2 regions of the Bradyrhizobium sp. P2_E8 genome follow, and region 1 is predicted to be linked to the other one. Evidence: riboswitches for the same ligand, from Rfam matches in the RefSeq annotation. Region 1 holds a riboswitch; the other holds the start of a gene.

Region 1 (3,206 bases):
CGCCCGAGCATCTGATAGCCGCCGCAGAGGCCGAGGATGTGGCCGCCGCGGCGATAATGCGCCAGGAGATCAATGTCCCAGCCCTGCGCGCGCAGGAAGGCGAGGTCGCCGCGGGTCGATTTGGAGCCGGGGATGATGACGAGCCTCACGTCGCCGGGGATCGCTTCACCCGGACGGACCATCACGAGATCGACGCCGGGTTCGAGCTTGAGCGGATCGAGATCGTCGAAATTGGCGATCCGTGACAGCGCGAGACAGGCGATCTTGCATTGGCCCGGCTTTCGCGCGTCGCTGAGGCCCAGCGCGTCCTCGGCCGGCAGCTCGCCGGCGCGCGCAAACCAGGGCAGCACACCAAGGCCGCGCCAGGACGTCTTCTGCTCGATCAGCTTGTAGCCGTCGTCGAACAGCGTGGGATCGCCACGGAACTTGTTGATGACAAAACCCCGGATCATCGCGGCATCGTCGGGGTCGATCACCGTCTTGATGCCGACGAGCTGGGCGATGACGCCGCCCCGGTCGATATCGCCGATCAGCACAACCGGCACATCGGCCTTTCGGGCAAAGCCCATATTGGCGATGTCGGCCTTGCGCAGGTTCACTTCGGCGGGACTGCCGGCGCCTTCGACCAGCACGAGATCGGCCCGCGCCTTCAGCCGCTCGAAGCTCTCCAGCACGGAGCCCATCAGCTGTGGCTTCATCGCCGCATAGTCACGCGCACGCGCAGTTGCGATGCGCTTGCCATGCACGATGACTTGCGCTCCGACATCGGTCTCCGGCTTCAGGAGCACCGGGTTCATGTCGGTGTGTGGCTCGACGCCGGCGGCGAGGGCTTGCAGTGCTTGAGCGCGGCCGATCTCGCCACCATCGACGGTCACGGCCGCATTGTTCGACATGTTCTGCGGCTTGAAGGGAAGCACGCGCAGGCCGCGCCGCGTGAAGGCGCGCGCAAGACCGGCGACGATGAGCGACTTGCCCACGTCCGAGCCGGCCCCCTGGATCATCAATGCGCGCGCCATCGCGTGTGTCTTCAGAACTCGACGCCGGCCTGCGCCTTGATGCCGGAGCGGAACGGATGTTTCACCAGCGTCATCTCGGTGGCGAGGTCGGCGATCTCGATCAGCTCGTCCTTGGCGTTACGCCCGGTGAGCACGACATGCGTCATCTCAGGCTTTTGCGTGCTGAGGAATTCGACGACCTCAGCGATATCGAGGTAGTCGTAGCGCAGCGCGATGTTGATCTCGTCGAGCACGACCATGCGCAGGCTGGGATCGAGGATCAGCTCCTTCGCCTTCTCCCAGCCGGCGCGTGCGGCGGCGATGTCGCGGGCGCGGTKCTGCGTCTCCCAGGTGAAACCTTCGCCCATCGCGTGGAACTGGCAGAGATCGCCGAAATGACCCGTGAGCAGGCGGCGCTCGCCGGTGTCCCAGGCGCCCTTGATGAACTGCACCACCGCGCAGGGGAAGCCGTGGGCGACGCAGCGCACGATCATGCCGAAGGCCGAGGACGACTTGCCCTTGCCGGCGCCGGTATGGACGATGATGAGGCCCTTTTCGCCGCTCTTGGTCGCCATGATCTTGTCGCGGGCGGCCTTCTTCTTCGCCATTTTCGCGGCGTGGCGGGCGTCGGTTTCCTCGCTCGTTTGGGTATCCGGTTCAGGCGTCATCGTACCTGGTCCTTCGGCTTGACAAGAGGCGGCCGGGGGCAAATGGTGGCCCGGCGTTGGTTCCTGTCCTATGACAGGCGAAGAGGGAATGCGATAGGGTCCGAATCGGCAAGATTTGGGTCCAAAATGCAGCCGCCCCCGCGACCGTGACCGGAGAGATGCCCGAGGCCACTGACCCCTAACGGGATCGGGAAGGCGGGGATCGAAGGGTAAAACCCTGCTCCGCAAGCCGGGAGACCTGCCAGCGCGGACGATTTTTGGACCGGCGGACGGGGTGTTCCGCGACGGGGAAACGGACCCTCGCAAGACCGGTTCGTGGGCCTCTTCGCCTCCCGCTGTTTATTCTGGAAGAGGCGATGACCGTCACACTTCACGTCTGCATTACCTGCCGCGCCGGCGAGACACTTGGCGAGGGCGAAGTCACTCCGGGCAAGCGCCTTCACGGTGCGATCCTGGAGGCCGGCGTGCCCGATGGCGTCAATGTGGTTCCCGTCGAATGCCTGTCGGCCTGTAACCAGGGTTGCTCGGTCGCGCTGAGCGCGCCCGGCCGCTGGTCCTATGTCTATGGCCGCCTGTCGGATGCCAACGCGCGCGACGTGATCGCGGGCGCCGCCGCCTATGCGGCCGCGCCCGACGGCCTCGTGCCCTGGCGCAGCCGCCCCGAGATCTTCCGCAAGCAATCGCTTGCCCGCATTCCCCCCATTGCCGTCGTGCCGGAGGCCGCCGAATGAATTCGCTCGCAAAAGTCCCTGTCACGGTGGTGACCGGCTTTCTCGGCTCCGGCAAGACGACGCTGATCCAGCATCTTCTCGCAAATCCCAACGGCAAGAGGCTCGCGGTGCTCGTCAACGAGTTCGGCAGCGAGGGCGTCGACGGCCAGATCCTGAAGTCCTGCGCCGATGCCAATTGTCCGGAGGAAAACATCGTCGAGCTCGCCAATGGCTGCATCTGCTGCACCGTTGCCGACGATTTCATCCCGACCATGGAACTGTTGCTGGCGCGGCCCGTAAGGCCCGATCACATCCTGATCGAGACCTCGGGCCTCGCGCTGCCCAAGCCTTTGCTCAAGGCGTTCGACTGGCCGGAGATCCGCTCGCGCATCACCGTGGACGGCGTGATCGCGCTCGCCGATGCCGAGGCCGTCGCCGCCGGACGCTTTGCGCCGGATCCGGCCGCGGTGGAAGCGCAGCGTGCGGCGGACGAAAATCTCGATCACGAGACGCCGCTGTCGGAAGTGTTCGAGGACCAGATCGCCRGCGCCGACATCGTGCTGCTCACCAAGGCCGATCTCGCAGGTGCTGCGGGGATCGAAGCGGCCAAGGCTGCCATCACCGCCGAGATGCCGCGCCGCGTGCCGATGCTCCCCATCACTGATGGAGCGATCGACGCCCGCGTCATCCTCGGCCTCGGTGCTGCCGCCGAGAATGATCTCGCCGCGCGCCCGTCGCATCACGACGGCGAAGAGGAGCATGAGCACGACGACTTTGCCTCAGTGGTAATCGACCTTCCTGAGGTCACGGATATCGACACACTGGTCGCCTCG
Region 2 (3,206 bases), on a different contig from region 1:
GAAGCTCGAGGTCGACAATTCCGACCCGTGCACCCTGCTTCAAGGCGGGCGCGAGATTGTAGAGGAAGGCATAGGGTTGCGCTATCTCGTGATACATGTGCACAAGGATTGCGGCATCCAGCGACGAAGCGGGCAGACGCGGGTCGTGTGGTTCGCCGAGCGCGAATTGCACGTTCGTCAACTTCAGAGATTCTGTTCGCCTGGCGAGTTCTATGAGGTAATCCCGCGTGACTTCCTGGGCAACGACAGAGCCGGCGGGTCCGACGAGGTACGAGAGTCTGACCGTGTGGTAGCCACTGCCTGCACCAATGTCGCCGACTGTCATGCCAGGTTTCAGTTCAAGAACGCGTGCGATCTGGCCGGCCTCATCGAGAGCGTCGCGGCGCTCTTCGGCGGAGCGGCGTGAGCTGACAATCCGTGCAACAGGGCGCTGTGGTGAGGGAAACTCGTTTGCCGCAACTCCGGGGGGAGCCAGATAAGCTATGTCAGCGGCATATGCGCAAGCTGCAGTAAACGCCACAAGGAGCGTCGCTGCATAAACCAGTGCCGTCACGCCCCTGCCAGGCTTTCTCAACCGGTCGAGGCGCAGTCGCCCGGGTTTTGTGAGCTCTCGATGTGCGCTCACCGTCAAGTCAATGAGGTTCAGTGTAGCGGGCAACTCCATCCGTGCGCCTCGCGCTTACGCCCACCCATTGCACCTGAAAGCAAATCCTATCAACCCAATGGATCTGCATTGGGTCAAGCCATTAATGTCCGTTGCGGGTCAAAATGCGCCGTTCAGGCGGCACGCCGTCTGCTTCCGGTCTACCCCTATGAGCCGACAAATTGGCGTTTCGTCTGCACTTCGTGTTTGGGCCACAACCTGACTTGGCCCGAGACAGACGAAAGGCCGCCCCCGGGTGGTCGCCAGCTAAGGACTTTGGCAATCCCCGCTCGGTCGGGCGATCGGGACAGCGCGCTGCTTTCCGCCGCAGCCCGATGGCCAGTTGACAGTCCTTTGCAAATAAAATTAGGGTGCCTGCGACGGTTCTCTTTCGGGAGATCAATAGGGAATACGGTGCGGGGATCCCCCAACGCCGTGGCTGCCCCCGCAACTGTAAGCGGCGAGCCTTCGTCAAAAGCCACTGGGCCTGCGGGCTTGGGAAGGCGGCGACAGGCAGCGACCCGCGAGCCAGGAGACCTGCCGTCAGTCGTGGTCACACGCGAGCACATTGGGCGGGGTGTCCTGATGAGTGTTGAGCTGTCTTCCTCTTGAGGCAGCGGCCAAACTGCGTTCGCGGTGACGTGCCACGTTATCGCGAGACTATTGATGACCTCCCGTAAAATTTCCGCGCCACGGCAGCGCTGCGCGTTGCTCCGTTCAGTTGCATTCTCCTGCCTTGTGCTGTCGACCGACGGCTGGGCGCAGTCCGAAAGGCCGGGCCAGACGCTCGACCCTGTGGTGGTGCAGCCGCCAGTGAGGCAGCCGAATGCCCGCAGCACCCGACGCAGCGATGCAATGCGCTCCGCGCGCTCACGCCAACAACGAAGTGTAACTGGCGACTCGCGTGCTCCGACTGTGAACCCGACGGGTCCGGCGTTCGCCGCACCGACGCTCAACCTCACCGGTGCGAGCACGGCCGGCAGCCGCCTCGGCCTCACGCGACTGCAGACGCCGGCCAGCGTGGAGGTGATATCAGCCGAGACCATCGCCGAGCGCGGCCAGCAGAACATCCTGGACGCGGTGACGCAAAACGCGACCGGTTTCACAGCGAGCCCGGCCCCCGGCAATGGCGGCGTCTCGTTCAATACCCGCGGCTTCACGGGCCTTGGCTCCGTCATGACGCTGTACGACGGCACCCAGCTCTACATCGGTGCCGGGACGGTGACCTTTCCGTTCGACACGTGGTCGACTGAGCGCATCGAAGTGCTGCGCGGCCCTGCGTCGGTGATGTATGGCGCCGGTGCGGTCGGCGGCGCCATCAACATCGTTTCGAAACTGCCGTCGTGGGTCGCTCGCAACCAGGCAGAGGTCTCGCTGGACAGCAACATGACGAGGCGAATTGCCGTGGATAGCGGCGGCCCGGTTAGCAAGGACGTGGCCTATCGGATCACCGCCACCGGCAACATATCGGACGGATGGGTTGATCGTGACGACACCTCGAATGTCGCGCTTCATGCCGTGGTCCAGATCAGGCAGAACGAAGACGTCACCTGGACGCTGTCCACGGACTACGGTGACCGCAACCCATCGCGGTACTTCGGAACGCCGTTGATCAACGGCATACTTAATGAATCTCTCCGGTTCAAGAACTACAATGTCAGCGACAGTCACATCCGATACCAGGATAGCTGGAACCAGGTGAAGACCGAATGGCAGGTTGCCGATGGCATCTCGATCCAGAACACGCTCTACTACCTGAACTCCAAGAGGCACTGGAAGGACGTCGAGAGCTACGCCTACAATCCCGCCACCGGCCTGATCAATCGAAGCAGCTACATCGAGATTTTTCACGATCAGCAGCAAGTCGGCAATCGCTTGGATGCGAAATTCCGCGGGCACGTCCTTGGCATGGCCAATGAGTTCGTGGCGGGCTTCGACGTCAACAGCATCAATTTCACCCACACCAACAATTCGCCTTATGGCGGCTCATCGTCCGTCAACCCGTTCAACTTCGTTCCAGGCTTGTTCAGCAGCCCGAACGCCACGATTCCCAGTTACGGCAGCGTAACCAACCAGTATGCGCTGTTTGCCGAAAACCGGCTGTCGGTGACCGAGCAACTATCCTTGATTGCCGGTATCCGCCAGGATGACCCGACCATCACGCGCACCGACCATGTCACGCCCGCCAACAGCTTCGAGAAGTCGTTCTCCTCGACAACCTGGCGCGCCGGTGCGGTCTATACACCGATGAAGGACCTCGCATTCTATGGCCAGTATGCAACGGCCGTCGACCCTGTCGGAGGGCTCATCTCGCTGTCCTCCGCAAACAAGAACTTCGATCTGGCCACAGGCAAACAGATCGAGATCGGCGTCAAGCAATCGTTCTGGGGCGGCCGGGGTGAATGGACACTGGCCGGCTACGAGATCGTAAAGAACAACCTGCTGGCACGCGATCCCAACATTCCTTCGCTCACCGTCCAGGTCGGCCAGCAATCATCGCGTGGGATCGAAGCATCAGTCGGATTCCTACTCGACTATGGCTGGCGAATAGATGCAAACACCG

Evidence for each region. Region 1 has a riboswitch for cobalamin ahead of AC1D00_RS03920 (DUF1636 family protein). Riboswitches for the same ligand answer to the same signal wherever they lie in the genome.
Region 2: another riboswitch for cobalamin. It lies ahead of AC1D00_RS12325 (TonB-dependent receptor); the one in region 1 lies ahead of AC1D00_RS03920 (DUF1636 family protein).

Annotation. Positions count from the first base shown of each region.
Region 1 covers NZ_JBFUES010000039.1:1,403-4,608, reverse strand. Annotated here, with positions in the region: gene AC1D00_RS03930 (cobyric acid synthase) at 1-1,016, opposite strand, end outside; gene cobO (cob(I)yrinic acid a,c-diamide adenosyltransferase) at 1,028-1,663, opposite strand; cobalamin riboswitch at 1,704-1,923, shown strand; gene AC1D00_RS03920 (DUF1636 family protein) at 2,020-2,394, shown strand; gene cobW (cobalamin biosynthesis protein CobW) at 2,391-3,206, shown strand, end outside.
Region 2 covers NZ_JBFUES010000171.1:3,645-6,850, reverse strand. Annotated here, with positions in the region: gene AC1D00_RS12330 (class I SAM-dependent methyltransferase) at 1-553, opposite strand, end outside; cobalamin riboswitch at 1,008-1,202, shown strand; gene AC1D00_RS12325 (TonB-dependent receptor) at 1,310-3,206, shown strand, end outside.